2 regions of the Rothia sp. HMSC065C12 genome follow, and region 2 is predicted to be linked to the other one. Evidence: riboswitches for the same ligand, from Rfam matches in the RefSeq annotation. Region 2 holds a riboswitch; the other holds the start of a gene.
The links. Region 2 has a riboswitch for thiamine pyrophosphate ahead of HMPREF2836_RS04910 (bifunctional hydroxymethylpyrimidine kinase/phosphomethylpyrimidine kinase). Riboswitches for the same ligand answer to the same signal wherever they lie in the genome.

Region 1: another riboswitch for thiamine pyrophosphate. It lies ahead of HMPREF2836_RS00195 (ECF transporter S component); the one in region 2 lies ahead of HMPREF2836_RS04910 (bifunctional hydroxymethylpyrimidine kinase/phosphomethylpyrimidine kinase).

Annotation. Positions count from the first base shown of each region.
Region 1 covers NZ_KV807669.1:15,481-31,394, reverse strand. Annotated here, with positions in the region: gene HMPREF2836_RS00200 (ABC transporter ATP-binding protein) at 1-1,631, opposite strand, end outside; gene HMPREF2836_RS00195 (ECF transporter S component) at 1,720-2,352, opposite strand; TPP riboswitch at 2,411-2,511, opposite strand; gene HMPREF2836_RS00190 (DUF4235 domain-containing protein) at 2,778-3,011, shown strand; gene HMPREF2836_RS00185 (MFS transporter) at 3,172-4,608, shown strand; gene HMPREF2836_RS00180 (septin family protein) at 4,770-6,101, opposite strand; gene dcd (dCTP deaminase) at 6,232-6,831, opposite strand; tRNA gene HMPREF2836_RS00170 (tRNA-Gly) at 6,985-7,055, shown strand; gene HMPREF2836_RS00165 (thiamine phosphate synthase) at 7,681-8,301, shown strand; gene thiO (glycine oxidase ThiO) at 8,304-9,386, shown strand; gene thiS (sulfur carrier protein ThiS) at 9,435-9,632, shown strand; gene HMPREF2836_RS00150 (thiazole synthase) at 9,776-10,546, shown strand; gene HMPREF2836_RS00145 (ThiF family adenylyltransferase) at 10,537-11,592, shown strand; gene HMPREF2836_RS00140 (MauE/DoxX family redox-associated membrane protein) at 11,715-12,827, shown strand; gene HMPREF2836_RS00135 (class I SAM-dependent methyltransferase) at 13,018-13,683, shown strand; gene HMPREF2836_RS00130 (hypothetical protein) at 13,830-14,531, opposite strand; gene HMPREF2836_RS00125 (hypothetical protein) at 14,595-15,572, shown strand; gene HMPREF2836_RS00120 (NHL domain-containing thioredoxin family protein) at 15,803-15,914, opposite strand, start outside.
Region 2 covers NZ_KV807678.1:146,430-162,343, reverse strand. Annotated here, with positions in the region: gene uvrC (excinuclease ABC subunit UvrC) at 1-1,261, opposite strand, end outside; gene HMPREF2836_RS04930 (lysophospholipid acyltransferase family protein) at 1,454-2,134, opposite strand; gene HMPREF2836_RS04925 (nitric-oxide reductase large subunit) at 2,766-5,183, shown strand; gene HMPREF2836_RS04920 (transposase) at 5,186-6,028, shown strand; gene HMPREF2836_RS04915 (slipin family protein) at 6,316-7,089, shown strand; gene HMPREF2836_RS04910 (bifunctional hydroxymethylpyrimidine kinase/phosphomethylpyrimidine kinase) at 7,506-9,260, opposite strand; TPP riboswitch at 9,252-9,462, opposite strand; gene HMPREF2836_RS04905 (ABC transporter ATP-binding protein) at 9,673-11,421, opposite strand; gene HMPREF2836_RS04900 (ABC transporter transmembrane domain-containing protein) at 11,423-13,318, opposite strand; gene HMPREF2836_RS04895 (DEAD/DEAH box helicase) at 13,763-15,914, shown strand, end outside.

The DNA.
Region 1 (15,914 bases), on a different contig from region 2:
CCGGGGGTTGCGAGGGCTTCGGAGGTGTCTAGGGCTTCGAGGGTGATGTGGTTGCCGCCGAGTGCGGCGGTGTAGTCTTCGTCGTGGGTGATGGAGATGACGGCGGTGCCGCCTGCGAGGAGTTCGCGGATGAGGTCGACGAGTTCTGCCCAGGTTCGTGCGTCTTGGCCGAAAGTGGGTTCGTCGAGGATGAGGATTTTGGGTGCGGTGGCGAGTGCGGAGGCTACGGAGAGTCGTCGTTTTTCGCCGCCGGAGAGGGTGAAGGGGTTCGCGTCGAGTAGGTGGGTGAGGCGTAGGCGGGTTGCGAGTTCGTTGGTGCGGGCGGTGAGGTCGTCTTCGTCGAGGGGAACGCGGTTGAGTGCGGCGAGTCGGCGGGGGCCGAGTTCGAGTTCTTCGCGTACGGTTCCGCGGATGAATTGGTATTCGGGTTCTTGGAAGACGTAGCCGATGCGGCTGAGCATTTGGGCGGGGGTCCAGGTGGGCACGTCCCAGTGGGCGCGCTCGCTGTCGTGGTTGCCGCCGTGGTTGCCGTCGTAATTACGCAGCGCGTCGGTGGCGGTGAGGGTGCCATCGGGTGCGGTGAGGAGCCCTGCGAGGGTGAGGGCTAGGGTTGATTTGCCGGCGCCGTTGGGGCCGAGCACGCTGAGGTGTTCGCCGGCGTGCAGGGTGAGGTTGATGCCGCTGCGCAGTACGGGCAGGTCGGTGGGTACGGGTGCGGGGGTGTCGCCGAGGCGTTTGATGGTGCGTCGGCGTGCGCGTCGTTGTTTGGGGGTGGGTTGTGCGCGGGTGATGCTGAGGTTTTCGGCGCGCAGTAGCGCCTCGCCGCCCTCGTTTTCACCGCCCGCAATATTACCGCTCTGCGGTGCACGCGGCACGTAGTTGGGTACCCACACGCCCGCGTCGATGAGTTCTTGGCGGGCTTCGGTGAGTACGGTGTCGGGTGCGCCGTCGTGGGTGATGGTGCCGCCTTCGCCGAGCACGATAATGCGGTCCATGTGCGGTGCCCAGATGCTCACACGGTGCTCCACGACGAGCAGGGTCGCACCGGTCGCCTCCGCAGCGGTGAGGATGCTGTCGCGTACTTCCTGCACGCCGGAGGGGTCGAGGTTGGCGGTGGGTTCGTCGAGGATCATGGCGCCGGGGTGCATCGAGAGGATGCCCGCCAGGCCGAGGCGCTGCTTCTGACCGCCGGATAGTGCGCTGCTGGGGTGGTCGAGGGGCAGGTGGTTGAGCCCTACGGCGGTGAGGGCTTCGGTGACGCGGCCCCAGATTTCTTCGCGGGGTACGCGCAGGTTTTCGGGGCCGAAGGCTACGTCGTTGCCGACGGTTGCCATGACGATGGAGGATTCGGGGTCCTGCTGCATCATGCCTGCGGTGCCGCGTGCTTCGGCGGGTGCTTGCCCGTTGATGGTGATAGTGCCGCCGGCGGATTCGCCGTCGTCATCGTGGAGCACACCGGCGATGGCGTGCAGGAGCGTCGATTTGCCGGCGCCGGAGGTGCCCAGCAGCAGGACTTTTTCACCGGGGTTGATGGTGAGGTTGAGTCCGCTGATGACGGGTTCTGGGCGTCCGGGGTGGTGCCAGCTGAAGTTGTTGAGCTCGATGCGCGCCCCGCGCGGTGTTGCTTCCATGATGGTTCCTTAGCCTTTTGTGTGGCTGCTGTTGTGTGCCGAGTGGTGACTCGTGGTGAGTGACTAGTTGGTGGCTAGTTGCTGGTGGTTAGCGGCGGGTCTTGCCGGATGCCAGCGAGGAGAGCACACCGGTCTTGGCGAGGTTCTGCACGAGAATCCACGCCAGGAAGCCTGCGATAACTGCACCGGAGACGACGGCGCACGCTACGTAGATGATTGCCTTGACCGGTTCCATGTCGGGGTAGTAGATGAAGATTTCGTTAACACCCATGAACAGGCCGCTGAGCGCACCGGAGAAGATGGCGATAGTTGCGTTCCAGCGGCGGTAGCGGAAGATCGCGAAGGCGATTTCAGCGCCGAGGCCCTGGAAGAGGCCCGCGATCAGGATTTCGCCGCTCCATGCGCCGCCGGTGAAGAGTACGGAAATGAATGCTGCGACGATTTCGCCGAAGAGCGCGGCACCGGGCTTGCGGATGAGCAGGCCGCCGAGGGTACCGCCGAGCAGCCATGCGCCGGCGACGATGGGGCGGAATTCGGGTGCTGCTACGAGTGCGGTTTTGGCGGCGGGGCCGACTGCGATGTCCCAGATCCAGAAGATGACGGCGCAGGCTACTGCGATAACTGCGGCGATAACGATTTCGTTGACTCGCCAGCGCAGGTTCGGCTTCTTCGCTTCTTCCTGGGTAGATGCCTGGGAGGCGGGGGTTGCGTTCTGTGACATTGGTGGTCCTTCCGTCGTTGGAAGGGGAATGTCCTCGCCCTCTGATTGGACGAGGGCATTGAGAAGAAATTCGACTCCCTACGCCGGTACTAACCGGATCAGGTTCGAGGGTCTGCTTAGCACTCTCAGCGCCTCGGTGGCGCTCCCCTGTCGTGTGGGGTTCCTTGTCCGTACCGTTGTGGTGCGGGTGGGAACCCAGGTTCGATTGTAGGCTTGTCTGGCTGTTCGTGCCAATTTGCCGCTTTTTGTTTCGTTCTTCTGCCCACATTACAGAATTGCACGGTGTACAATTTTGGGACGGAGAGGCTCCAAGGCGGCACGAACGCCTTAAACCCTATACGCTAGGGAGTGGCGCTCTTTTCTCACCCAACCCCGAAGGGGTTCACGGGCAGGACGCCGCATCGTATACAGCTAAGGAGATACATATGAACCCCGTCGCTAAGCTTGCTCTTGCGGGTATCAACATGGGCGCTGCTGCCCTGGTTGGTAAGGGCCTGGGCGCAGCCTGGACCAAGGCTACCGGTAACCAGCCTCCCGCCATTTCCCACGAGTCTGAAGATACCCTGCGTCAGGTCATCCTCTGGACCGTTCTGACCTCCGTCGTGGGTGCTGTGGTGAGCTTCGGTATTGCTCGCCTGCAGCGTCGTTTCTTCAACTAAGACTTTGCGCCTTCCGCGCGAAAGTTCATGAACTAGGCGGTACGTATCTTCGCTCGGTACGTACCGCCTGGTGTTCCCTCTTCAGCACGCCCTCCCCACTTCAGCCGGTTTCACGCCGCCGCTACGCTGAAGCGCCACCTCGGCATCCGAAAGCACAACTATGACTATTTCTTCTCCCCGCCGTAAGACGAAGGCTCAGCGTAGGGTCGTTGACCACGCGAACAGCCGCCGTTCGGTCGCGTCCTGGGTCATGTGGGATGTTGGTTCGTCGAGCTTCGACTCGATTATGACGACCTTCATCTTCACCGTGTACCTGACCAGCAGCTACTTCGGCACGCCCGAAGAGACTTCGTCGGCACTGTCGCTGGGTCTGACCGTTGCCGGTTTCCTCATTGCGATTCTGGCACCGGTCACCGGTCAGCGTAACGATAAGTCCGGCAGAGGCATCTTCTGGCTCGGTGTGAACACCATGCTACTAGTCGGTTCGATGGCGGCGTGCTTCTTCGTGGGCCCCACCCCGCAGTACCTGTGGCTGGGTGTCGCCCTGATTTCTGCGGCGAGCGTGTTCAGCGAGTTCGCGTACGTGAACTATAACGCCGTGCTGCCGCGCATCTCCCACCCGGAGAATATCGGTAAGATTTCGGGCGCCGGATGGGCTGCCGGCTACATTGGCGGCATCCTGGCGCTGGCTGTGGTGCTGTGGGGTTTTGTGCTTACCCCCGAAGTGCTCGGCCTGACCACCGATAACGCCCTGAATATCCGTGCGGTCGCGCTATTCGCCGCCGCCTGGTGCCTCATCTTCTGCGTGCCTCTGCTGGTGCGTATGCGCACCCGCGAGCGCTTCCTGCCGGAGGTGCTGCCCACCCGCGAACTGCGTTTCCTGGAGCTCGGTATGGAGCGTCTCTCCCCGGCTCGTCAGGGCGGTCTGCTCGCCTCCTACAAGGCGCTGTGGCGCACCATTAAGCGGCTGAAGATGACGTCCCCGCAGACCCTGTGGTTCCTGATTGCTTCGGCGGTGTTCCGTGATGGTCTGTCCGGTATTTTTACGTTCGGCGGTATTCTTGCGGCGGGCACGTTCGGTTTCAGCACTTCCGAGGTGATTCTGTTCGGTATTGCCGGTAGCGCTGTCGCGGCGGCTGGCGCGATCCTGGGCGGCTACCTGGATGACTACCTGGGCCCGAAGGCGATTATTGTTATCTCGCTGGTCGGCATTATCTTGGCGGCTACCCCGCTGATGTTCTTCCCCGAACCGGGCGTGTTCTGGGTATGCGCCCTGCTGCTGTGCCTGTTCGTGGGTCCGGCGCAGTCGGCGTCCCGCACCTTCCTGGCGCGTCTGGCGGACCCCGGCACTGAGGGTGAGCTGTTCGGCCTGTACTCGACCACCGGTCGTGCCACCAGCTTCCTGGCGCCGATGCTGTTCGGTCTGTGCGTGAGCATCATGGGCGCGCAGATTTGGGGTGTGCTCGGTATTCTGATCGTTGTGGTGGCGGGTCTGCTCCTGCTGCTGCCGGTGAAGGCGCCCGGTCCGCTGCGTATGCGTGCGGCTCGCCGCGAGCAGAAGCGTGAACAGAAGCGCCGCGACAAGGCAGCCCAGTAACGCTGCCTGGTAAGGCGTCGCGGGGCTAAGCATCCTTGCAAACCCCGCAAATACAACCTCGTAAACACACAGGGAGGGGCGGGTAGAAGAATCATCTTCTACCCGCCCCTCCCTTGTGCTTAAGCAGTGCCTATCAAGCGGAGCTCAGTAAGCCGCGGTGGCTAGTCCTCCACCACGTCATCCTCATCATCAGAGACCGCATCCTCAGAAGAGTCCAGCGCAATCTGCTGCTCCTCCTCATCCAGAACCTCATCGCTCGTCATCTGAGCCCAGGTCGCGTCATCAATCAGCGGATCATCAATCACACGAACCCACAGCATCGAACCAGCCGCTAAAGCGCTCAGGTTCTCGTCATACGCCTCCGCAGGCAGACCCTCAAAGATCTCAGCCAAACGCGCAAACAGGTCATCATACGAAATGTCGCCCTCAGCCTGCAGCCAGCACTCAGCCGCAAACTCAGACAGCTCATTCAGCTCAGTGTCGCACAGCAGCAAGAACGGGCCGTCCTCACCCACACGCACACCCGAAGTACCCGGCATACGAGACACCGCAATCGTACCGTTCAAGAACACACCCGGCAGGTGATCCTCAACCGTGTACTTCTCCAGGCTCTCAACCTCATCAGCGTTCGGCAGCTCGCCACCATTCAGCAGATCCTGAACCAGCGGCAAAGTATCCTCAACCTCCGAGTACACCAGGCGCCACACGCCACCGCAACGCTCCACCAGCTTAGCCAGCGACACAACGCCCTCAGGGTGACGCGCCAGACCCGAACTCTGCTCACTCAAGAACACCAGAGCCTCATGCAGCGGAACACGCTCAAAATACGGCTCCGAAGCCGACTCATCACGAGAAATGAACACAATACGCGACAGCTCATAGCTGAGATCATCACGATCAACCACGTTCAGACCCAAATCCACCGGGTTCTGCTGATCCTTCGGCGCATTCGGGTCAACAATCACAGACAACGGCTTCGGATACGGCGACACAACACCTTCATCCGAAATAATCGCAGTCTCATCAGTCAGGTACGCAAACTTGGAACCCAAGAAACGCGACGCAGTCGTCTTACCGCTACCAGAAACACCCACCAGCGCCACAGCGCGCTTCGACTCAGGGTCACCGATAACAGCCGCATGCAGCATCACACCGCGACCAACCAGCTGCTCAATCATCGCCAACGTAATACGGCTCGTCAGATCCTGCATACCCGAATCATCATCAGCCACACGCAACGTCGAAACCTTATCAAACGAACCCATCAGCGGATTCGCCAAATCCATCACCGACTCATCAGTCGGCGCATGAACCAACATCACCTGATCAAAACGAGACAACGAAGCATACGCCTCATCAGGAGTATCAAAAAACTCCGGAGCAAGAGGCTCCCACGCCTTCTTAAAACGCTCCACAAAAGAGTCCGACATATCAATCAGATACAAAGAAACTTCCGCGCCAGCAACACGCAGAACAACAGGCTTCAGATTCATCAAAAATCCTTAGAGAGTGAGAGATAAAAACCCGCACGCGAGTGAACGCACGAGCACAACAGGCGAAAAACCGCCCAACGCGGGCGCACAAACACACAGCCTGCACGCCCGCACCCCAAAGCGGGAAAGACTAAGACTCCACAGAACCATCCGCAGGAATCATCGTCTGATGAAAATTCAAATAACTACGCGAAGCAGTCGGGCCACGCTGACCCTGGTAACGGTTACCATACGCACCAGAACCATACGGATGCTCAGTCGGGCTACTCAAACGGAAGAAACACAACTGACCAACCTTAGAACCCGGCCACAACATAATCGGCAAAGTCGCCATATTCGACAACTCAAGCGTCACATGCCCCGAAAAACCAGGATCAATAAAACCAGCCGTAGAGTGAGTCAGAAGACCCAGACGACCCAGCGACGACTTACCCTCCAGGCGGGCAGCCACATCATCAGGCAACGTCACCTTCTCATACGTAGAACCCAACACAAACTCACCCGGATGCAGAATAAACGGCTCATCAGGAGCCACCTCAACCAGGCGCGTCAAATCCTCCTGCGGCTGAGCAGGATCAATATGCGGGTACTTATGGTTATCGAACAGACGGAAGAAACGATCAATCCTCACGTCCACACTTGCAGGCTGAATCATCGACTCATCGAACGGATTAAGAACGATGCGCCCATCAGCAATCTCTTGACGAATATCGCGATCTGAAATAAGCACGCTTAAAGGATACCTGGCAAACACCACCCACGTGCAGGCATCCACCAGCCCCAGCACACAGGCCTACATCACATTTCAACCCCGCCGCCCCGCACACAAACAGCCGCAATATATTTCACCCCCAGCAAGCAGGCGCGATACACTGAAAAAGATGCGGCTGTAGCTCAATGGTAGAGCGCACGCTTCCCAAGCCTGATACGCGGGTTCGATTCCCGTCAGCCGCTCTTCAAAGCCTCTTACTTCACGGTAGGAGGCTTTTTATTTTGAGTTAGGTTGAGTGGGTCGAGGCGGTATGTTCCTTGCTCCTACAGGGAACCCGTCCTCGCTTCGCTTCGGACACCCTGATGTCGCGACGGAACATACCGGCCTCTCCCCTGCTAACTCCCTCCCCTTCTCCGGGCAGGTGGAGTAGTGGGTGCGACCGTGCGTTGGGGAACGAACCGCGGGGCCTCGGTTTGGGAAGAGTGTGCGGGAACGGGGAGGGGGAATACTCGGGTGAGGTACCGCAGAAGCTTGCCGGGAGACGAAGGTTGGTAGCCGGGTATGGTGGTGGTTCCGTAGGGACGTCAGCGCGCCTTTCCGAGGGCTCATCGAGACAGGGCTTGTTGTAGCCCCATACGAGCGCGCAGCACAGCTATACCTTCCTGAAGCGACATCAGGGTGCCCGAGCTCTGCGAGGGCGGGTGCCCCTGTAGGAGCGAAGGAAGTGCATAGCGTGCCAAGCGCGCACGCACCTCAAAACGCTTGAAGGATGTTCAACTCACCACACAGTTGTGCTAACCTAACCACAGAAATTCAATGAGAGAATTTCTCAAAAAACATCTACTCGACGACGAATCGTAGACCCGCATGACCCGCGAAACGCACCCCTACACCACCCCCTCACGCCCCCTCGACCTGAACCTCTACCTCGTCACAGGCGACAACCCCCTCGAAACCGTCCGGGCAGCCAAACACGCCACCTGCATCCAAGTTAGGTCCAAACCCATCAGCGCGCGCGAGCTCTACCAGCTCACCGAAGCTATCGCCGGCATCATCCAGCCGCACCAGACCCTCCTCATCGACGACCGTGTAGACGTCGCCCTCGCGCTGCGTGCCCGCGGCGTGCGCGTTGACGGCGTGCACATCGGTCAAGACGACCTGCCCGTAGCCGACGCCCGCGCCCTCCTCGGCACCGACGCGATCATCGGCCTGACCACCGGCACCCGGCAGCTCGTCGAAGAATCCAACAAGATCGCGCACCTTATCGACTACATTGGTACCGGGCCGTTCCGCCCCAGCCCTACCAAGCAGTCCAACCGCCCGCCCCTCGGCATTGATGGGCTCCGCGAACTTGCCGAGCTGTCCGCCGTACCCACCGTAGCTATCGGCGACATCACCCCCGAAGACTGCCCCGCCATCCGCACCACCGGAGTTGCCGGAATCGCCATGGTCCGCGCCTTCGTCGATAACCCCGCGCTGAAGGCATAGCCATGACCATCACCATCATTGGCGGCGGAATCATTGGCCTCACCACCGCGTTTGAGCTCACCGAACGCGGCGAGAACGTGCACCTCATCGACGCCGAAACCAGCGACTACGGCACCGCCGACGATGGCACCGCGATCTACCCCGCCGCCAGCCACTACGCCGGCGGTATGCTCGCGCCCATCGCAGAAGTGCAATTCCAGCAGGACGCGCTCTTCCCGCTCATGACCGCCAGCGCCGACGCCTACCCCTCCCTCATGGAGAGGCTCAGCCGCGCCACCGACCTGCCCACCGGCTACGACACCACCGGCACGCTTATTGTCGCCGCCGACCGTGCCGACGCCGAGCACCTGCAACGCACCCGCGCCTACTACCGGGACATGAACCGCCCCGCAGACCCCGTCACCCCCACGCAGGCACGCGCCCTCGAACCGCTCCTGGCGCCGCGTATCGCTGGCGCCGTGAGCATCCCCAGCGACCATCAGCTGCACCCGCGGCTCATGAGGGGCGCCCTCAAAGACGCCCTCACCCGCCGCGGCGTCACCTTCAGCACCGAACGGGTCACTAACCCGGACGCGGGCGACATTATCTGCGCTGGACTAGGGGCAACACTGCACGGGGACTACCCGCTACGCCCCGTCTACGGGGACATTCTGCGTCTGCGCGCCCCGCGGCCCATCCTCAAGCATGTGGTGCGCGGCTACGTGAACTCCCGCCCCGTCTACCTCATCCCCCGCCCCGACGGGGAGCTGTGCATCGGCGCAACCAGCCGCGAAGACCACCGCACACTACCCGCCATTGACGGCGTACACCAGCTGCTACGTGACGCAATCCGGCTCGTGCCCGCGGTTGAAGAGTGCGAGCTTCTGGAGGCGAACGTCGGCGCCCGCCCCGGCACCCCGGACGACCTGCCCATCTTCGGGCACCGCACTCGCGCCGACGGCACCCGCCAGCTCGTGTCCACGGGCTATTTCCGTCACGGTATTCTGCTTGCCGCGCTCGCCGGCAAGGTTGGTGCGGAGGTCGCCTGCGGGGCTGAGATTCCGCCCATCATGCAGGCATGCGACCCGGCACGATTCACCCACTAAACACAATCCCCGCCGGATGCACCCGGCACCCTCACGAAAGGATTTCGCATGATCATCACCTACAACGGCGAGCCGCTAACCACGAACGCCCGCACCGTATTTGACCTTGTCCTGGACCAGTTCGGTACCGAAAATGGCGTGGCTGTGGCGCTCAACCGCAGTATCGTACCGCGTTCCACGTGGCTGGATGTGCCGCTGAACGAGGGCGATAGGGTGGATGCCCTCACCGCCGTTCAGGGCGGCTAATCCTCCAACCTGAACCGGCGAGATACCCACCGGCAAAAAAGAACAGATATTCTCGGTTTTTGTTCCCTAAACCGGGCGCGCCGTAGCGCCCCGCACCAACCAGCAAACCCCGTTATCTAGACGTTCCCACAGAGGAGAACACCATGAGCCTCACACCGCTCACCATCGGCGACCGCACCTTCACATCCCGCCTCATCATGGGGTCCGGAGGCGCAACCAGCATGGACCTGCTCGAGCAGGCACTCATCGCCTCCGGCACCGAAATGACGACCGTCGCTATGCGCCGTCACGCCGCAGGCACCCCCATTTTTCCGCTTCTGCAGAAGCTCAATATTGCGCCGCTGCCCAATACCGCAGGGTGCCGCACCGCAGCTGATGCGGTGATGACCGCGATGCTCGCCCGCGAGGCGCTGGGCACTTCCTGGGTGAAGGTCGAGATTATCCACGACGAAGACACCCTGTTGCCGGACACCGTGGAGCTGTTGAATGCTTGCGAGCAGCTGGTCGCTGAGGATTTCACGGTGCTCGCGTACACTTCTGACGACCCAGTGGCTGCCGCTCGCCTGGAGGATGCGGGCGTTGCGGCGGTGATGCCGTTGGGAGCGCCGATTGGTACCGGTCTGGGCATTTTGAATCCGCACAATATTGAGCTGATTGCTTCTCGCGCGCAGGTTCCGGTGGTTCTGGATGCCGGCGTGGGTACCGCCTCCGACGCGGCGCTGGCGATGGAGCTGGGTTGTGATGCGGTGTTGTTGGCGTCGGCGGTGAATCGTGCTGAGGATCCGGTGGCGATGGCTCAGGCGATGAAGTTTGCGGTGCAGGCGGGCGCGTTGGCGCGTGAGGCTGGCCGTATTCCGGTGCGTGAGCACGCGAAGGCGTCGTCGCCGTCGGAGGGTTTTGTCTCGTGGATGTAAACCTCACCCCTACCCCGGTGAATCCGGAGCATGCGCGTCTGGATCGCGAGCGCACGGACCGCCAGCGTCGCCTGCCGGGCTTTAATCAGGATGCGGTGGCGGCTGCCCGCGTGTTGGTGATTGGTGCTGGTGGTTTGGGTTGTCCGGTGGTGCAGGCGTTGGCGGCGGCTGGTGTGGGGTATCTGCATATTGCGGATTCTGATTCGGTGGAGTTGTCGAATATTCAGCGTCAGCCGCTTTTTGGGGTGTCTGATGTGGGTGAGCCGAAGGCGGAGGTTGCGGCACGCCGTGCCTTGGATTTGTGCCCGTCGTTGACGGTTGAGACAACGATTCGGCATGTGGATGCGTCCTGGATTTTGGATCTTTTCGCCGCGTCGGCACCGGATTGTGTGGTGGATTGTACGGATACGTTTGCGTCGAAGTATCTGATTGCGGATGCTGCGCAGGTTGCGGGTTTGCCGCTGGTGTGGGGCACGGTTTTGCGTTTTGGCGGGTCGGTGAGTTTTTTTGAGCCGGATGGCGCGCATTTGCGTGATATTTTTCCGACGATTCCGCAGACGGTGGAGTCGTGTGCGCTTGCCGGGGTGTTGGGTGCGACGACGGCTGTGGTTGGTTCGCTGATGGCGACGGAGGTGCTCAAGTTTGTGAGTGGTTTGCCGACGGCGGCGGGTACTCTGCTGACGTATGATGCCTTGTCGGGTACGTGTACGTCGTTTGGGGCGGTGCCGGATCCGGCGCGTGTGGTGCCGGTGGATTTGTCGGCGCATGAGGTTCCGCAGGTTCTGCTGGATGTGCGTGAGGTGCCCGAGCGTGAGGAGTCGGTGAAGCATGAGGGCTCGTTGCATGTGCCATTGTCGCATCTGAGCGACGCTGAGGGGTCGTTGTTGCCGGCAACCGACGTGCCCGCGGAGCTGCTGAGCCTGTTTGAGTCGGTGCGTGATCAGCGTGTGGGTGTTTTCTGCGCCTCGGGTGCGCGAGCGCAGCGCTTTGTGCAGGCGTACGAGGAGCTTGCAGGCGAGTACGGGGTGCGCCTCACGGCACTGTAGAGACGGTTTCCCCATGTGCAGGGCGTAAAATCGTGTATAACACGGCGGCACGTCGCGCGGTTTGTCCTGCCTAGAAACTGCCCTGTCGCCTCCTGTTTTCGCACACTCACTCTAGGAGTTTTATGCTCACCGTCTCTACTGTGCCGCTTGTTTTGTGTACGGCACTTGTTGCGTTGACTTTGTTGATTAGCGGTATTGCTAAGGCTAAGGATCCGCAGAGTACCGTGACCGGTATTCAGAATCTTGGTTTGGAGAAGATCGCGCCGACCCGTGCGGTGTCGCTGATTTTGCCGTGGTTCGAAATCGCACTAGCCGCCGTTCTGTTGCTGTCGCCGGTGCGTTTGCCTGCGGTGATTGCTTCGGGTTTGGCGCTGATTCTGATGCTGTTCTATACGGTGGTGATTGCGCGCGCTCTGGCGACGGGTCGTACTGCGGGTTGTAATTGTTTCGGTTCTGAGTCGAATGCGCCGGTGAGCCGTTATACGCTGGTCCGTAATATTGCGCTGCTGTTGGCGGCGGCTGGCGCGCATGCGAGCGCGTTGAAGGGTGGCACGGGTGTTGTGTCGACTCTGCTGGGTCTGGATAATAGCGGCTGGACTTGGGTTTTTGGTGCGGCGCTGATTGCTGTGACGTTGGAGGCTGTTCGCCGCGGTGATGCTCTTGCGCAGCCGGAGCCGCAGGCTGAGGTGATTTTGCCGGAGCCGGTGTATGACGAGAACGGTGAAGAGCAATATGTTCGCATGCCGATTCCGCATGCGGCGCTGTATCTGGAGAATGGTCGCCACACGAATTTGCGTGCGTTGGCTAAGAATCAGGCGCGTGTGCTGGTGTTTGTGTCGGCGACCTGCGCTGGTTGTGTGAAATTTTTGAAGACGATGGCTTCGTGGCAGGAGCGTCTGCCGCAGGTGGCGTTGCATCCGGTGTATTCGAGTCTGGATTCGTTGCAGACGTCGCGTAATGCGGGTACGTTGCCGGAGGGTTTGACTCCGTTGATTGACCGTGAGGCTGGTGCGCGCGCGAATTTTGGTAATGGTGTGCCGTTGGCTGTGGTTTTGGGCGCTGATGGTCTGATTGCTGGCGGCCCGGTGGCTGGTAAAGAAGAGGTTGAGGCGCTGCTTGCCGATATTGAGGCGCAGTTCGCTGAGGCTGCTCGTCTGGCTGAGGAGGAGCGTCAGGAGCAGATGCGTAAGGCGTTTGCAGCGGGTCCGTCGAATGTTGAGGGCGACCACCTCTAAACACGCTCCTATCGTCCAGCCCCTGTAGCGCCTCTGTAGCACTTCCGATAGCCCCGTCCAGCTCTTACTGCCCTTACCGGCAGGTGCCGGGTGGGGCTATGCTAGAACGTAGCGCACACACCGCTTATATGCCGCGGTCACCTTGCCTGGTGGCGGTTGGCGCATCCTCAACCCTGTCTAAGGAGTTTTTATGGCAATGATGAGTTTCAACGCTCCGGCTGAGCGTGAGAAGTCGCTGTGGTTGGTCCGTAAGGAGAGCAACCCGAATCATTCTCAGTGGTACATTGACCGTTTTAAGGCGATGGAGGCTGAGGGTAATGATATGGCGGGTGAGTCTCGTCTGGTGAATGCGTTGGCTTCTCGTGGCGCTAAGATTCTTGATGCGGGTTCGGGTCCTGGTCGTGTGGGTAAGCAGCTGCACGCGTTGGGTCACCGTGTGACGGGTGTGGATATTGATCCTGAGCTGATTGAGGAGGCGCGCCGCGTCTGCCCGGATGCTACGTGGATTACTGCCGATTTGGTGGATCTGCCGGAGGTACTGGGTATTGAGGGTGAGGCTACGGCGGAGAATGGTTTTGAGCTGCTGGTGTGTGCGGGTAATGTGATGGGTTTCTTGGCTCGTTCGACTCGTAAGCCGGTGGTTGAGAATTTCCGTCGCGTGTTGGCGCCGGGTGGCCGCGCTGTCGTGGGTTACGGTTCGGGTCCGGGCCGTGATTATGCGTTTGAGCAGTTCCTCGCTGATGCCCGCGAGGTTGGTCTGAACGTGGATAACACCTACTCGTCATGGCAGTTGCACCCGTTTGTTGAGGGTTCTTCGGAGTTTTTGGTGGCGGTGCTGTCGCGCCCGGAGAGCTAGGCTCGCATCGAAAGCTAGCGTGCAGTACGTCTTAATCTAGCATGCAGTGCGTCTTGAGTTAGACATACAAATGGCCCGGCGCCTGCCCCGTGGGGGGTGGGTGCCGGGCCTTTGCTGCGTCTTATGTGGCTGCGTTTCTACCGGGTCTAGTGAATGAGGTAGATGGTGCGGGCGAGTTCTTCGGGCAAGAAGGATGCGGCGAAGAGGATTGCCACGATGATGACGGCGAGTGCGGTCATGAGGCTGGAGCGCCAGCCGGGGTGCAGTTCGTTGAAGGTGATGAGTCCCTTGTGTTCTTTGTCCATGTTGACCACGTTGATCTGTTTGTAGATGGTGGTTTGGGCGGAGAGTTTGGAGGAGACTTCTCGCATGGTTTTGCCATCCCAGACGCGGCCGTCGATACGCATGAGCTGTTTGCCATCTTTGTCGACGGCCCACATGGCGGGGAAGCTGCGGTAGCGTAGGCGGCCGGCGACGGTTTTGAGTTTCTGGCCGTAGGCTTTTTTGGGGTAGAGCTTTTCGACGTAGATGGTGTGGTCGATGTTTTCGAGGGGTACGGCGAACCAGCCGAAGGTGCGTGCGCGGAGCACGTGGGTTTTGGTGATGACGATGATGGTGGGTTTGAGGACTGAGTAGAGGTTTACGCCTGCGATGGTGCCGATGAGCAGTACGAGGAGGGTGTACGGCAGGGCGGGTCGCTTGTAGAGGATGAAGGCGAGCGCGGCGAGGAGCACGATGGTGCCGGGGAGTGCCGCTTCGATGCGCCTGCCGTAGGAGCGCATGCGGGGGTGGAATAGTTCGTTGACTTCGCCGTATTTGGCGGGGACTTCGTGAGCGCGTTCTGCCATATACACAACTTTAGTGTGTGCGGTGCGTGAAACCTAGCGGACTACCTGCGTTACTCTGGTTCTATGCGTAATTTTTCTCCCGTGGAGCGGGTTCTGGCAATGTGGATGGTCGGTGTTGTGGTGGCGGTTTCTGTGGCTGCTGCGGCGCTGGTTATGACGAATAAGCTGGTGTATGGTCCGACGGGTCAGGTGCGGGAGTATTTTCATGCGTTGCGTACGGGTAATGGTTCGTATGCGCGTGGTTTGTTGGGTGCGCAGATTCCTGAGGGTGACGCCTCTTTGCTGGATGGGGATGCTTTGAGGCGTTCGGTGTCTTCGTTGGGTGAGGTGTCGTATGAGGTGGTGGAGACCAGCGAGGATGGGGAGCATGCGACGGTGCGTGCGTCCTATACGTTGGAGGGTTCGCAGCAGCATACGGATTTTCGTTTGCACCGTTCGGGCACGCATTGGGGCTTTTTTGATAAGTGGGCTATTGATGAGGCGTCTTTGCCGTCGGTGAAGGTGAATATTCAGGGTGTGGAGGCTGCGACGATTAATAACCGTAAGGTTGCGGTGGATGATGGTGCGGCGTCGTTCCCGGTGTTTTATCCGGGTGTGTATGCGGTGTCGTATGATTCGACGGTTTATACGGCGCAGAAGGTGAATGAGGTGGTGACTGCGCAGGATGCGAATCATGCGGTGCGTATGGAGTTGAAGCCGAGTGATAATGCGTTGTCATCGGTGAAGGAGCAGGTGCAGGATCATTTGAAGAAGTGTACGCAGCAGAGCACTCTTTATCCGGGTGGGTGCCCTTTTGAGTATGCGTTTACGGGTCGTGTGGATTCTGAGGTGAAGTGGTCTGTGGTGAAGGTTGCGGATCCGCAGGTGAGTGTGAGTTCGGCGGGTGTGTGGTCGTTGAAGCCGATGTCGGGTACGGCGAAGGTGTCGTTTACTCAGTTGGATTTGTATACGGGTGAGCGTTCGCAGGTGCAGAAGGAGATTCCGTTTACGTTGAAGGCGTCGGTGGAGGCGGATGCGAAGGCGGTCCGAGTCTCCTTCTAAAGCCGCTGAGTTGCGAGAGCCAGTATGCTCTGAACGCGACATCAGGGTGCCCGAGCGAAGCGAGGGCGGGTTCCCTGTAGGAGCGAAGAGCATACTGGCTCGTAGCTTATATGGGCAAAGAAAGGGTCAGTATTATCCGTAGCGACATCAGGGTGCCCGAGCGAAGCGAGGGCGGGTTCCCCTGTAGGAGCAAGGATATGTACCGGTTCCTGTTTTATGTATTTAGGTGACTAGTTGATACCGCGCAGGTCCAGGACGAGTTCGCTTTCGTCTGCCTCGTCACCGGTCACGACAACGGGAATACCCCAGTCCTGCTGGTAGAGGTGGCACGCTGCGTGCTCG
Region 2 (15,914 bases):
AGCACTCGATGCGCAGCAGCGGGTCCGGTAGCTCCAGCGCCTCCTGCAGCTCCACGAGGGAAGCGCTACGGGTGGTCAAATCACCGGCGCGGCGGCTCTTGTGCAGGGTCAGCGACTGGCGCGCATTCTCGGCGACCGTCTTCATAAGCTCTGCCTTGTCGCCGCGCTGCGGGACGCTAATTTCCACGGGCCCGCCGCGCACCTCCGCCAGCCAGGACGCCAGCTGCTCCTTATTCTCGGGCTCCACCGGCACGAGCACAGAACGCGGAATATCGTAGCTGTTCAGGCTCTTCTCGGCATCCTTCTGGGAGGCGAGGCTCGCCGCAATATCGCTGTACACCTGCGCGATCAGCTGCTCAATGAGCTGCGCATCGGTGCTGTCGTTGACCTTCTCCACGATCCAGCCGCGCTGGCCGCGGATCCTGCCGCCGCGCACGAAGAACACCTGAACGGATGCCTCCAGGTCGTCCTCAGCGTAGGCGAACAGGTCGGCATCCACGGTCGCGCCGAGCACCACGGCGTTACGCTCAAACGCCTTAGTCAGCGCGGCAATATCGTCACGAAGAATCGCGGCACGCTCAAAGTCCATATCAGCTGCGGCTGCTTTCATTTCCGCGGTCAACTGGGCGATATGCTTCTCAGCGCCACCACCCATAAACCGGGTCAGCCCGCGCGCCAACTCGCGGTGCTCCTCGGCGCTAATCTTGCCCACGCACGGCGCCGCGCACTTATCGATATAACCGAGCAGGCACGGGCGGCCACTATTCTTCGCGCGGTTAAACACGCCGTTCGTGCAGGTGCGCACCGGGAACACGCGCAGCAGCGCATCCAGGGTTTCACGAATCGCCCACGCCTGCGAATACGGGCCAAAATAGCGCACGCCCTTACGGCGCTCGCCGCGGGTCACCATGGCGCGCGGGTACACGTCATTGACGGTAATCGCCAGGTACGGGTACGACTTATCGTCGCGGAACGCAATATTGAAGCGCGGCGAAAACTCCTTAATCCAGGTGTATTCGAGCTGTAGCGACTCCATCTCGCTCGCCACCACAGTCCACTCCACGCTCGCCGCCGTATGCACCATCGCGTAGGTCTTCGGGCTCAGCGTCTGCGGGGACGCAAAATAGCTGTTGAGGCGGTTGCGCAGGTTCTTCGCCTTACCCACGTAGATGACGCGGCCGTCAGCATCGCGGAAACGGTAAACGCCCGGGTCGGTGGGGATTTCGCCGGGGGCGGGGCGGTAGCTGGAAGGCTCTGCCATGGGTACTTTCTCCTCGCTCTACTGGGCTTTCTGCTGGGGTGCCGGGGTCGGTGTGGGCCGCTGCTGGGCTGCCGGGGTCATCTCAGGCTCGCGCATACGACAAACCGCGCATCCTACACCCATCTCCCCAATGCGCGGGGGTCGGTGCGTGAATGCGCGGTTTAAGTCTACGCGGTATAGGCGGGGCGTGCCCTAGCCTGCGTCACGTGCGGCTGAGGGCGAAACGTTGTACTCGTGCTTTCGCGCCTGACCGGACAGCTGAGCAATCTCATTCATGATCGTGTCGGTGGTGACGCGGCGCTGCTTGCCGGTCATCTTCTCGCCGGTCTTCTCAAAGTAGAGCGGCTTGCCCACACGAATCGTGAAGCGGCGCGGGTAAATCATGTTCGAGCCGGGCTTCTGCAGGCGGTCGGTACCAATCAGACCAACCGGAACCACGGGGGCGCCGGTCATGTGCGCCAGCCACGCCACACCAATCTTGCCGCGGTACAGGTAGCCGTCGCGGGAGCGGGTGCCCTCGGGGTAAATGCCGAAGACCTTACCCTCCTGTAGCTTCTCCAGGGCAATGTCGAGCGCCTTGAGCGATTCGGAACGGTCGGAGCGGTTCACAGGAATGATGTCTACGGCTTCGAAGAATGCCTTCATCATCTTGCCGCGCGGGCCGGGGGTGTTCACGTACTCAGCCTTGGCGAGGAACGCCACGCGGCGCGGCATCATGGCAGAAATAATGATGGAGTCCAGGAAGGACAGGTGGTTGGAGGCGACAATCACCGGGCCGTTGGCGGGGAAGTTTTCGAGTCCGGTCACGCGGGCGCGGAAGACGGTGCGCAGGATTCCGGTGATTGCTTTCTGGGTGGATTTGTAGAGAAGCACGTGAACTCTCCTGAGGTGCCGATAGATTGCGGGCTGTGGCGGCGGTCCGCCGTGGATGCGGGGTGAGTGACCCCTTCTGAATATACGCCGCCAAAGAGCACAAAATCTGTACTGCGGTAACCTGTGCCGCAAAAAATTTGTACTGTGTTTAGTAGCGTCGGGTTTTATTATTCCACACCCGAGTGTAGGCACGTGAGGGGTGCCGCTCTCCCCTTCCACATGCTGGGATGCGCCTCCCTCCAACGACTTCAGCGAGAACTCCGGCAGGAGCTCGAGTAGGAGCCTGAGTAAAAGCCTCGGTTGAGAGAGTCTGCGCAGCCTCCACCCCGGCGCCTCCTCCCCCGTTACAGGCGGGGAGGTAGCGCGGAAGCTAAGGGTTCAACCTCAACGTAATATTTCAGGTTTTCCGCCTTATGATTACTGATTTCCCCGCCAAATAGCCGTGTCACATTATGACGCTACGTCAGCAAAGTTTCGTAAATGCGCATTTAATATGCAAAAATGAGAGCAGGGTGGGCTGTCGCACCTCCCTCAAGGACGATTCACCCTGAACATAGTGAGCCGCCCCTCCAGCGGATGTGCGTCGGGACCACTCCACCTACAAATTCCACGCACACTGGAGACATACACTATGGCTACAAAACCCGTCTCGCGTGCGCAGGCAGCAAAGATTGCCCGCCGCTCAGACACGGTCGGTGCCTATGCCGGAAAAGGCTGGGTACAGGCTGTTGCGTTTGTGATGCTCCTGGGCTTCACCATCATGGCAGTCCTTGCAATGCGCACCTACGCACTCTCCATGCCGCTCCCCGATAAAATCGTCGGCAACGACGGCAAAACTATCGCAACCCAAGAACAGATTCTGCACGGTCAGGAACTGTTCCAGGGACGCGGCCTGCAGCAGTACGGATCCGTCCTCGGCCACGGTGCCTACCTCGGCCCCGACTACACTGCAGAATACCTGCGCCTGACCACCGATGCTGCCGTCAAGGAGTACCGTGAACAGGGCAAGCAGGACCCCCGCGAACTCGTCAAGAACGAGTGGCGCAAGGAGAACAAGTACGACGAGCAGACTAAGACCATCACCTGGTCCGCTGGTGAGACCAAGGGCTACCAGCTCATGCTCAAGCACTACCGTGAAACCCTCATGAAGGGTGACACCTCGCAGGGCCTGTTCCCCAACGCCATTAAGAACGACGAAGAACTGCACGACATCGTCGCTTTCTTCGGCTGGACCGCATGGGCATCGGCGGCAGACCGCCCCGACCAGCCCTACTCCTACACCAACAACTGGCCCTCCGAACCCAACGTGGACAACAAGCCCACCGCGGATCTGATGGTCTGGTCGGCACTCTCCCTGATTGCCCTCATCGGTGGTACCGGTCTGATGTTCGCCATCTACGGCCGCTGGTCCCGCGCTATCGGCTGGCACGCGGAAGAGGCACCCGTCCTCGACTTCCGTCAGCCCGACGAAGTTCGCCTGACCCCCTCGCAGAAGGCAGCCTGCCTGCTCTTCGCAACCATCCTGGTGCTGTTCCTCCTGCAGGCTCTGGTGGGTGCGCTCACCGAGCACTACCGTGAAGAACTCACCGGATTCTTCGGTATCGACATGGGCCAGTTGCTGCCCTACACGGTATCCCGAACCTGGCACCTTCAGCTCTCCCTCTTCTGGACCGCAGGCGCGTTCCTGGCGGGCGGTATCTTCATCGCCCCGCTGATTACCCGCCGCGAACCCAAGAAGCAGGGTCTGCTCACCTATGTTCTCATCGGCGCCGTGGTCTTCGTGGTCCTCGGCTCGCTGCTGAACGAATGGTTCTCTCAGAAGGGCCTCATCCCCAAGGAATTCACCGGCTTCTTCTCGCAGCAGTGGGAGTTCCTGGACCTGCCGCGATTCTTCCAGATCCTGCTCACCGCGGGTATGTTCATCTGGATCGTCATCGTCTGGCGTACCCTCTCCGCTCGCCTGAAGGGCTCGAAGAAGACCTCCCTGCCGTGGCTGTTCCTCTTCTCCGGCCTCGCCATCCCCATGTTCTACGCGGTCGGCCTGCTCGCAGGTCAGCGTACTCACGTGACCGTCGCCGAATTCTGGCGATTCTGGGTGGTTCACCTCTGGGTGGAGGACTTCCTCGAACTGTTCACCACCGTCATGGTGGCGTACATCTTCGTGCTGCTCGGCGTGGTCCGCGAGCGCATCGCAATCTCCATCATCATGATGGACGCCGTGCTCTACTCCGTCGGTGGTGTGATCGGTACTCTGCACCACACCTACTTCGTCGGTACCCCCTCCGAGCAGATGGCATTCGGTGCGTTCTTCTCGGCTGCTGAGGTTATCCCGCTGACCTTCCTGACCGTTGAGGCGTGGGGCTTCATGCAGCTGGGTGCTCGCCAGTACTCCAACCGCACCAAGCCTTTCCCGCACCGTTGGGCTGTCATGTTCCTGATTGCTGTGGGCTTCTGGAACTTCCTCGGCGCAGGTGTGTTCGGCTTCCTGATTAACCTGCCGATCGTGTCCTACTTCGAGATTGGTACCGCGCTGACCGCAAACCACGCACACGCATCCATGATGGGTGTGTACGGTATGCTCGCAATCGCGTTCGCGGTGTTTGGTCTGCGCTACCTGATCCCTGAGGACAAGTGGCCTGAGAAGGGTCTGAAGTTCTCCTTCTGGACCCTGAACATTGGTCTGCTGTGGATGTCCTTCATCTCGCTGCTGCCGCTGGGTATTGCTCAGCTGTACAAGTCCGTGGGTGAAGGGTACTACGAGGCTCGTTCCTTCGCGTTCATTCACGACGGTGCTTCCGCTGTGATGGGTTGGATGCGTATGCCCGGTGACGTGATCTTCCTGGTCGGCATTATCCCGCTGATTAAGCTGGCGCTGCTGGGTATCAAGGAGATCTTCTCCAAGAACGCTAAGGAAACCGTCCTGGAGCTGCCCGAACCGCCGCTGTACGAGGTGGTTGAGGACGCTCGCATCGCAGAGTTCGCCGGCGCTAAGGCTGCCGAGGAGCTGCCCGAGCAGACCAGCCCCTACCGTAGCGATCGTCGAGGCTAACCATGCCTGAGCAGATTGCTGGAGTTTCTTTCCTCGTGTGGCTGGCCTGCGTGTACGCGCTCGGCCTGGTCGCCGTGGGTTGGGGCTTCGATATTCTCGCCAAGCGCACCAGCCAGCGCATGGTGGCGGCGCGAACCTTCGGGTTCACCTACCACGAAGAGAGCGACGCGTGGCTCTGCCCCGAAGACCAGTGGCTGTGGGCGACCGCATTCGACTCGGACAACCGAGTGATGCGTTACCGCGCCAAGCCCAGCGTGTGCAACACCTGCCCGATTAAGGACAGCTGCACCGTCTCGGCGAACGGCCGCGAGCTCACCCGCGAAGTGGATGAATGGCCCTACTCCGAGTCGGGTCGTTTCCACCGCGGGCTCGCGGTTGCCGTGTCGCTGCTGGGTGTGGTCATCCTGATTGGTGCCGCCATCGTCTGGCACTCCCCGCTGGAGCTTCTGGTGGAGGGTGCCGCCGCGGTGGTCTGCCTGTCGCTGACCTACCCGCTGGCTGTGAAGCTCATGCGTTCCCCCGCGAACTTCGAGAACGATCCGAAGCATATTCACGCATCCACCGCTGATGAATCGGTGAACGTGAAGATGGACCGTTTCGCGGCGAAGTGGGGTGGCGTGTCGAATGAGCGTAAGCGCCGTACCGAGCAGACCCGCAAGCAGATGATTGCGGAGGCAACCCTGCCGGTTCGTACCTCTGCCCTCGACCCGGACCGCCCCGCATGGAGCGGCACCGGCACCTCGGTTAAGCGACTGCACAAGACCACGAACGAGGTCCTGCAGGAGCAGAACCTGGCTGAGGTTGAGGCTGCTGAAAAGCTGGCAGAGCAGATGGCGAAGAAGTAGCGCTGCACAAGTTTTTCCGTTCCGGCGGCTGACCGGTCGATTGGTTCCGTCTGTTAGCTTCGGCGGCCACCCTGCATGGAATTCTCTTTTATTCCTCTTTTGAGTTTTCCATGCGGGGTGCCGCTAAAGCACCGACCGCCGCGATGTACGCCGGGACGGAAAATTCCCCTCCCAAAACTCCCCCACACGCAGCCCGGTTACCGGGCACCCCCTACTACCTGCACCGTACGAGGCGCGGGCAGGTGGGCACACATACCGTCCTCCCCCAATATTTGTGAAGGAAAACCATGGATCCCGTCACTTTGGCAACTATCCTCATCCCAGTTGCCGTCATTGTTCTTTTTATTCTGATTCGTATGTTCCGCGTCATCCCCGAATACGAGCGTGGCATCTCTTTCCGCTTCGGCCACCTGCGTTCGGAGCTGAAGCCCGGCCTGAACGTCGTCTTCCCCCTCGTTGACTCCCTGCAGCGCGTTGATATGCGTGTTATCACCCTGACCATTCCCCCGCAGGAAGTCATCACCAAGGACAACGTTCCCGCCCGCGTGAACGCCGTGGTCCTCTTCCGCGTGACCAACGCCAAGAACGCGGTGCTTGAGGTTGAGAACTACCCGATTGCCACCAGCCAGATTGCGCAGACCACCCTGCGTTCCCTGCTCGGTCGCGTTGACCTGGACACCCTGCTCGCACACCGCGAGGACCTGAACGAGGACCTGCGTTCCATCATCGGTTCGCGCACCGAGCCGTGGGGTATTCAGGTGGAGCTCGTTGAAATCAAGGACGTTGAGATTCCCGAGGCTATGCAGCGCGCCATGGCTCGCGAGGCTGAGGCTGAGCGTGAGCGCCGCGCAAAGATCATTTCGGCACGCGGTGAGCTGGAGGCCTCCAGCGAGCTGAAGGAAGCATCCGACATTCTGAGCCAGTCCCCCGCTTCCCTGCAGCTGCGTTACCTGCAGACCCTGCTGGAGCTGGGTGCCGACCAGAACTCGACCGTGGTCTTCCCGCTGCCCATGGACGTGATTGGTCCGCTCGTGGGTGCACTCAAGGGCGAGAGCAAGTAGGCGCTTCTCCCCTAGCCTGACGCACTAGCCGCGGCGGCTGATTCGCAGCGGTTAGACATATAGAAATATCCCGTGCAGATGAGAGTATCTGCACGGGATATTTCTATGCCGAACATTCTTCGCGAAAGCTAGAAGGAAGGCGTTTGGCCCGCCGCGGGGGTTGGATGAGGTGGTTGCGACGGGCCAAACTGGTCGGTTACACGCCGTAGAGGTGCGGGCGCGGCAGGTACATCAGCCAGTTGGGTGAGGGCCGGAATCCTGCCGCAAACGGTTTTCACCGACGCCTTAAGCATAACCGGCACAACCACCGAACCGTCGGTAGCTTGAGTGAAGCATCAATCACCCATCTCACGCCATGCCGGGGCGGTATTCAGCCCAAAAATCGGCGCCTATCATCTAGCGCAGCGCCCGGCAAACTAACGCAATGCTCGGTGCGCCTGGTCAAAGAACTCACGCTCGTACACGCACGCCGACAGGTACGCCCGCGCCGCGCGCACACGCTGAGCCGGTGAAGCCGTCTCAAACGCACGCTCCACCTCCGCGAGGCTACGCGCCACATCCGCGGCGAACTCTTCGCCACCGTACATGCTCAACCACTCCGCGTACGGGTGGTCCGCATGATTCTGCGAGGAGAGCACAGCGCCCACCTCTTCGTACAGCCAGTAGCAGGGCAGGATCGCCGCGGCACCGACCACGTAATCATCACCGGCAGCGGTGGCACGCAGGAAATTCGTGTACCCCATCGTAATCGGTGAGGGCCCACCCAGACGCGCACGGTTCGCCAGCCAGCCCTCGTGTAGCTGCGATTCGGCGGCAATCGCCTCGTGCGCACCGGCGGCCCAGTGCACCTGCGCCTCAGCGGTGTCAGCACGCGCCGAGAGAGTCGCGAGCGCACGCGAATAATCACGCAGGTAGAGGGCGTCCTGATCTAGGTAGAAGGCGAACAGGTCCTCGTCGAGGGTGCCGTCACCGAGGGCACGCACGAAGGGCAGGTCCAGGATTTGGTGCCAGGTTTCGCCACCCGCAGCCCAGAGGGCGGCGGTCCAGGGACCGGCGGGCTTTACGACGGCTTCACCGGCGGGCACGGGGCTGACCGGCAGCAGACGTTCCGGGCTGGTGCCGTCCAGAGTATTGCCCTCAGAGTCGGTGGTGGCGAGCAGGTGATGCCACGGGTACGCGGAGGCGGCAGCCTCCAGGCGGCGGGCACGGGCGGCGTGGTCCACCGGGCCGTGGCCCTCACCGGAGCCAACCTGCAGACCGGCACCTGCGGCAATGGATTCGTGGAGCCAGCGGGTGCTCCACTGCAGGGCGCGGTGGGTGTCTTCGCTGGTCAGAACGCTCTGCTCTGCGGTGTGTTCTGCGGCTTCGGTGTGCTGCAGCAGTTCCACACCCAGGCGGGTTGCCAGCGAAGAGGACAGGGAGCATCCGGTGCCGTGCGTATTACGGCTGTCCAGGCGCGGGGTGCGCACGTGCGCGCAGGTGCCGTCCGGGAAGACCGCGGTGTTACCGGCGTCCTGACCGCACAGGTGGCCGCCCTTCACAATCACGGTGGTTCCGGTCGCCGCCGCAAGGTTCGCCGCCTGCTCGTGCGCCTCATCGAAAGTCTGAGCGGGCTCCTTCTCACAGAGCACGGCGAGCTCCGGAATGTTCGGGGTAATCACATTCACGAGCGGCACGAGGTCGCGCAGCGCCTGCTCCGCTTCCGCCTGCAGCAGGCGGTCACCGCTGGAAGCAATCATGACCGGGTCGAGCACGACCAGGGGCACGGGGTGCTCGCTCAGCCAGGTGCGGACGGTGCGAATCGTGTCTGCGTCGCCGAGCATGCCGATTTTCACGGCGTCAACCGTGACGTCATCAAAAACGGCGGCAAGCTGCGCGGTCAAAAATTCCAGGGGCGGGGTGAATACTTCACGAACCCCGCACGTGTTTTGGGCGACCAGTGAGGTGGTCACACACATGCCGTAACCGCCGGATGCGGCAATGGACTTGAGGTCCGCCTGGATACCTGCACCGCCGGAGGGGTCGGTTCCCGCAATGGAGAGAACCCTCGGCACCCGAGCTGTCTGGGGTACCCCGGATGCTCCGGAGGCGCTCGCGCCGGGTGCAGGGTTGGAGAGGGTCGAGGGGTTGGAGGTGGGTGCGCACGAGGGCGCGGTAGGCTGCTCTGCCATGATCGATAATCCCTTCGCTAGTTCGAACTAGAGCAGGTTCAATGGGTGATTCTCTCAGCCTTGAGTGTTATTACGCCGTTTCGTGCGCCCGCTGTGCTGTAGCTCTTCGCTGTGCCGTAGCCCTTCGTTGGGCGGTCAGTTGGGCGGTCAGTTGGGCGGGTTAGCGGGTCGCGGGCGTCTCAAGGCACCCCATATCGCTCTGCCAGGTTATCACAATGATTCTCCGTAGCTAAAAGTTCTGCGGGTAACAAGTGAATCTCTCCGAAATTTTCGTTTGAGTCTTGCACTCTTGCGAGTGCTCCCGCCGCCGATTTCAGTGCACCCTTGTACGGAAACCACCCGTTAAACACGTAGTGCCCGGCACCGCTTCACACGGTACCGGGCACTATCAGCCGGGCACTATCAGCCGGGTTTAGGTCAGGGCGAAAATCTCTGCCGGTGAACCCTCCGCAATGATCCTACCCTCGTGCAGCAGGACCGCGCGGTCAGCCAGCGAGGCGATACGCGCATCGTGCGAAATGATCAGCACCGCACGGTTCGCCAGCACGGCGCTCAGGGACTCGGTTGCGTCCGCGAGCTCCAGCTGAGTGGTGGACTCGTCCAGAATCACGGCGTGCGGGTCAGCAAGCACAATACGTGCCAGCGCCAGCTGCTGAATCTGGTCGCGGGTCAGCGGCGAATCCGCGCCGCTCACGACAGTATCCATGCCCTGCGGCAGGTCGCGCCACCAGCGGGCACCGATAGCGTCCAGTGCCTCGCCCATCTGCTCGACGGTTGCATCCGGCACGACCACCGTAAAGTTATCGGCGAGAGTACCGAAGAAGACGTGCGCTTCCTGGGTGCAGACCAGCAGGCGCGGGCGGCCATCGGCGGCGGCATCGGTCGGGAAGTCGCCGTGACCGACCGGGCGGCCCATCACGGTGATGGTGCCTTCCAGGGCGGTCAGCGAACCACCAATCAGACGAGCCAGGGTGGTCTTACCCGAACCGGAACGACCCACCAGGGCAAGTGCCTCACCGCGGCGAATCTTCAGGTTGATACCTTCCAGAACGAGGGCGTCCGGCGAGTAGCCGTAGGAGACGTCGGTGCAGTCAATGGCGTACTCCGGGTTCTTCACGGCTTCATCAGATACGGCGGCGAACGCTTCGGCACGGTGCTGTGCACGCGCCTCACGCTGCTTCTTCGCCAGGGAGACCACACCGAACACACGACCCATGTTCACCAGCATGATGCGCAGGCTGCTGACGTGGTGGTTCAGCATGTCGGCGAGGACTCGCAGGCTGAAAACCATGACCGAGGCGGTCGCCACGGCGCCCCAGCTTGCCCAGCCGAGAGCCACGCAGGCGGCACCCCAGAGCATACACAGAATCGTGGGGATCCAGGCGTTGATAGCGTCCACGGTGAAGTACAGCTGGCGGATGCGCACCATGCCCAGCTGCGCGGCGAACTGGCGCTTGTTCTCACCGGCGAAGGCGTCTTCGCGGGCGGTGTGAACGCCCAGCTCACGGATCGTGGAGGTGCCGCGAATGTTCTCGGTCAGCACGCTGTTGAGGTCGCTCACGCGCTCCTGGGTAGTCTGGTTGCGTGCCGCCATGAGCGGCAGCATCTTCGACATGATGAGGGCAAGACCGGCAATCATGGGTAGCATAATCAGGCCCATAGCCGGGCTCACAACCGCTAGCGAGATGGTGGAGATCAGGAAGTACAGCAGCACGTAAATCGCGCCGAGCAGGTCCTCACTGACGGACTTGGCTGCCGAGGACAGGTCGTCGGTCACGCGGGTGAGCAGGTCGCCGCTGCCGGCTTCTTCCACGGTGCGTGCGTCCAGGTCGAGGGTGCCGTCGAGGGTGTCCTGGTTGGCGTCACGGGTGACGAGCGCACCCAGTCGCGCCGCGCTGTACGAGGAGACCATGAGGGTTATTGCCTGCACGATGAACGCCGCCAGGATAATCAGAATCGGCTGCCACGGGTAGCTGGAGAACTTGCCCGCCACCACGTCGTCCACGGTGGCACCAATCTGCAGGGGCACCACCGCACCCATGAGGGTACTGACCATGTAGATGACGAAGGTGTAGAGGGCTCGCCCCTTATGCGCCGCGAGGTAGTTCCACATGCGGCGTGCCACGTAGGCGGGGGTTTCGATGGGGAGCTGCTTTGCCATGCTAGTTCACCTCCTGATTCTGAGTGGTTTCAGACTGAGTGGTTTCCGGGTAGCCGTCGCGTTCCATGCGGCGGGTCGTCTCCGCGGTTGTGGAGACAACGTAGACCTGCTCCAAATCCTGTAGCAGGCCGGGGTAGCCGACGGGCAGGCGGTCGCTACCGATCTGGGTTTCCATCGCATCGTAGATGTAGCGCTGGCTGGGTTCGTCCACGGAGTTCAGCGGCTCGGTCAGGATGAGCACCTGCGCGTCCTGTGCGAGTGCGCGGGCGAGCGCCAGACGCTGACGCTGACCACCGGAGAGGTTCGCGCCTTCGCTGGTGATGCGGGCGGCGAAGTAGTCTTCGGGGTTGCGTCCGCCCAGTCGGTAGGCGATTTCGCGGGAGTCGGTAATCTTCAGCAGCTCCTGGTCCTTTGCCTGTGCCAGCTCCTCGTCGGGGTTCGGCACGGTACCCAGGCGCAGGTGCTCCTGCAGGGTTCCCGCGAAAATCATGGGATTCGGTTCGCTCAGCAACACGCGGCGGCCGGTTGCGTCCTTGAGGTCCTCTCCCCCGCGTCGCAGGGTGCGGGCGAGCGCCTCGGCGTAGTCTTGCGCGGTGAGGTTGTAGTCGCGCGGGTTGACGTACACGATGCGCGGGTTGCTAGCACCGGTGGGGGCGACGGGTACGGGCACCTCGAAGGTGCTCGCCTCGACTGTCTGTTCGGCGCGTGCCAGCTGCGCCATTTCTTCGTCGGTGCGCGGGCGCTTCAGCACGCCCTGACGCACACCCGCGTGGCCTTCGAGTCGGGCGACCTTGGCGAGCGCAATCTTGGCGTAGCGCCATTCCGTCAGGAAGTTCTGGGTAATCCAGATGGGGCCACCCATCATCGCAATAATGGAGGCGACGGTCACCAGGGACGCGGCGGGGGTGTCGGAGACCCAGCGGCCATTTTCGACATGGCCGGTGAGGGCGAAGCCGACGCCGAGCAGGGTCACGGCACCGCCGAGCAGCGCGCGGATGAGGAACATCCAGCGGTGCGTCTTTTCATAGCGCATGTAGCTGTCGAAGACTTCGTCAGTGCCGCGGTGGTAGCGCTCACGCATCTGTTCTTCGGCACCGAGGCCGGCGATGGTGCGCAGGCCGGTGGCGATGTCGGAGGCGCGTGAGGAGGCTTCGCCATCCTTCTCACGGTATTCGCCAATCTTGGATTCGAGGAAGGACGAGTACCAGGCAATCACGCCGACCACGATGAGCGTACCGATGAGGGTGACAATCGCGGTGACGGGGTTAATGAGCCAGAGCTGCACGGCACCGAGGGTCGCAACAATCATGGCATTGACGAATAGCGGTAGCGAGAAGTAGACGGCCGTGATGCGGCGTACGTCTTTGTTCATGACGGTAACCGCTTCGCCCGCGTCAACGGTTGTGCGGGTGCGTCCCATGAGTCGGTTGATATAGATGCGCCAGTCGCGGCCGAGCTCCGCGCTGAGGGTCATGGAGGTACCCCAGCCGAAGAACTCGTTAATCACGATGAAGGTGATGGATGCGACCACCACCCAGAACATGGGCCAGGCGTCGGGGGCTTTTCCTGCGATGTGCTGGTTGATGAACTGGCCCACCATGACGGGGATCAGGATCGCGCCGATACCCGCGGTAGTTTCTCCGAGGACGGGGATTGCCCAGCGGTGCCAGGGGTATTTGTGTCCGGGTGCGGTGACTCGCAGGGCGAGGCGCTTTTTGAGGGCTTCCTCTTCGGCCTTGCGCTGTTCGCTACCGGTTACTTCCTGTGCAGCTTTTTTCTGCGCAGTTTTCTTCTGAGCGGCTTTTTCCTGCGTGGTTTTGTTATGCATGGATTCTTCATGCGTAGCTTCTTCACGCGCGGCGTTTTCTTGTGCCTTGTCAGCGTTGTATTCAGTCATTCAACGTCTCTCCTTTCTCTTACCCTATTCCTTTATCAATGTGGCACGCAACACTATTTGCACCATAGATGGGCGTGTCGTCATTTATGCAACGTATTTTGGAGTTTGTATCAGCCGCTCAACATGCACCGACATCAATCGGCGGATTCTGCATCTACGCGGTAATCTATGCGGCTTGGAGGCCTACGTTTTCGACCTTCTGAGCACCAGGTTTTTGCACCACTGCACTTTTAGTGCTTTGTTCTACACTACACGAATTTGGGGAATTCCCGCGTTAGCGCGGCACCGCGCCTCCCGAACGCCCTATAAACGCCCCGCGAAGGAACCGCAACCACCCTGCAAAGATGCAGTGAACACCCCGCAAGCACTCCGCGAGTACCCTGTTGTTCCCTCGTAACGATAACGCCCCCGCGCCCGCGCTATTCCCGATAGACTGGAATCCTCATGAGTATTTTGAATTTTCTTTCTTCCACGCTGGGCGAGAATCCCGGCGACTACAATCGACGCGATTTTAAGGGCAACCCCCTCACCGCCGAAGAAATCTATGAATCCTTCACCGAGTGGATTTCGACCCGCGGCATGACCCTGTACCCCGCCCAGGACGAGGCCGTTCTGAGCATTGCCGCCGGACATAACGTGGTGCTGGCAACCCCGACCGGTTCCGGTAAGTCCACTGTGGCTGTTGCCGCGCATTTTACGGGCCTGGCGACCGGTCAGCGCTCCTACTACACCGCCCCCATTAAGGCGCTGGTGTCTGAGAAGTTCTTTGACCTGATTAATATTTTTGGTGCCGAAAACGTGGGCATGATTACCGGCGACTCCGCCATTAATACGGAGGCGCCGATTATCTGCTGCACCGCGGAAATTCTCGCCAATATTGCCCTGCGCGAGGGTAAGGATGCGGACCTGTGCCAGGTCATTATGGACGAGTTCCACTTCTACTCTGACCCGCAGCGCGGCTGGGCGTGGCAGCTTCCCCTGCTGGAGCTTCCGCAGGCGCAGTTCCTGCTGATGAGCGCAACCCTGGGCGATACGACTCGCTTCCAGGAGGAGATGACGGCGCTGACCGGTCGTGAAAGTGACCTGGTGGCGCATTCTGAGCGTCCCATTCCGCTGCATTTCTACTACTCCACCACCCCGGTTCAGGAGACGGTGCAGGAGCTCGTGCAGACCAAGCAGACTCCGGTCTACATTGTGCACTTCTCGCAGAAGGCGGCGCTGGAGCAGGCGAACGCGCTGCTGTCGGTGGCTATTGCTTCGAAGGAAGATAAGGAACGCATCTCCGAGCTGATTGCTAAGTTCCGTTTCGGTCCGGGCTTCGGTAAGGCGCTGAATAAGCTGGTGCGTGCCGGTATCGGTATTCACCACGCGGGCATGCTGCCCAAGTACCGCCGCCTCGTGGAGCAGCTGGCTCAGGAGGGTCTGCTCAAGGTGATTTGCGGTACCGACACCCTGGGCGTGGGTATTAACGTGCCGATTCGTACCGTGCTGATTACGGCGCTGTCGAAGTTTGACGGTGCCCGTAGCCGTCGTCTGCGTGCCCGCGAGTTCCACCAGATTGCTGGACGCGCGGGCCGCGCCGGTTTTGATACCGCCGGCACCGTGGTGGTTCAGGCTCCCGAGCACGATATTGAGAACGCGCGCCTGCTGGCGAAGGCGCAGGCGAAGTTCGGCGACGACACCAAGCGCATTAACCAGTCCCTGTCCTCCAAGCGCAAGAAGGCGCCGGAAGGCTTCGTTGGCTGGTCCGAGAAGACCTTCGACCAGTTGGTAGAAGCAGCCCCGGAGCCGCTAACCTCCTCCTTCGACATCACCCATTCGATGTTGCTGAACCTGATGCACCGCCCGGAGAACCCGGTCATTGCCGCGTACCGCATCATTCAGGAGAACCACGAGAGCCCGGCACGCCGCCGCGAGCTGCTGCGCAAGGCAATCGGCATCTACAAGGAGCTACTGACCGGCGGCGTGATTGAGCGAACCAACACCCCGGACGAGCACGGCTCCTACCTGCGCCTGACCGAGGATTTGCAGGATAACTTTGCCCTGAACCAGCCGCTGTCCGCTTTTGCGGTCGCCGCGCTGGAACTGCTCGACCCCGAATCGCCCAGCTACGCACTGGACGTGCTCTCCCTCATTGAGGCGACCCTGGATTCGCCGAACCAGGTGCTGTACGCACAGGAACGCAAGGCGAAGAACGAACTGTCGGCACAGTTGAAGGCGGACGGTGTGGACTACACCGAACGCATGAACGAGCTGGACAAGGTCACCTACCCGCAGCCCCTGGCGGAGCTCATCGATCAGGCGTACACGACCTACAAGCAGTCCGCGCCGTGGGTGGCACGTTTTGAGCCGCGCCCCAAGTCAATCGTGCGTGACATGTACGAACGCGCGATGGGCTTCAACGACTTCGTGCAGTACTACTCGCTCGAACGTGCCGAGGGCGTGCTCCTGCGTTACCTCTCTGACGCATACAAGGCGCTGCGCCACACCATCCCCGATTCTGCCGTGACCGACGAGCTCGACGACATCATCGAGTGGCTCGGCGAGCTGGTACGCCAGACCGACTCCTCCCTGGTGGACGAATGGGAGAAGCTGG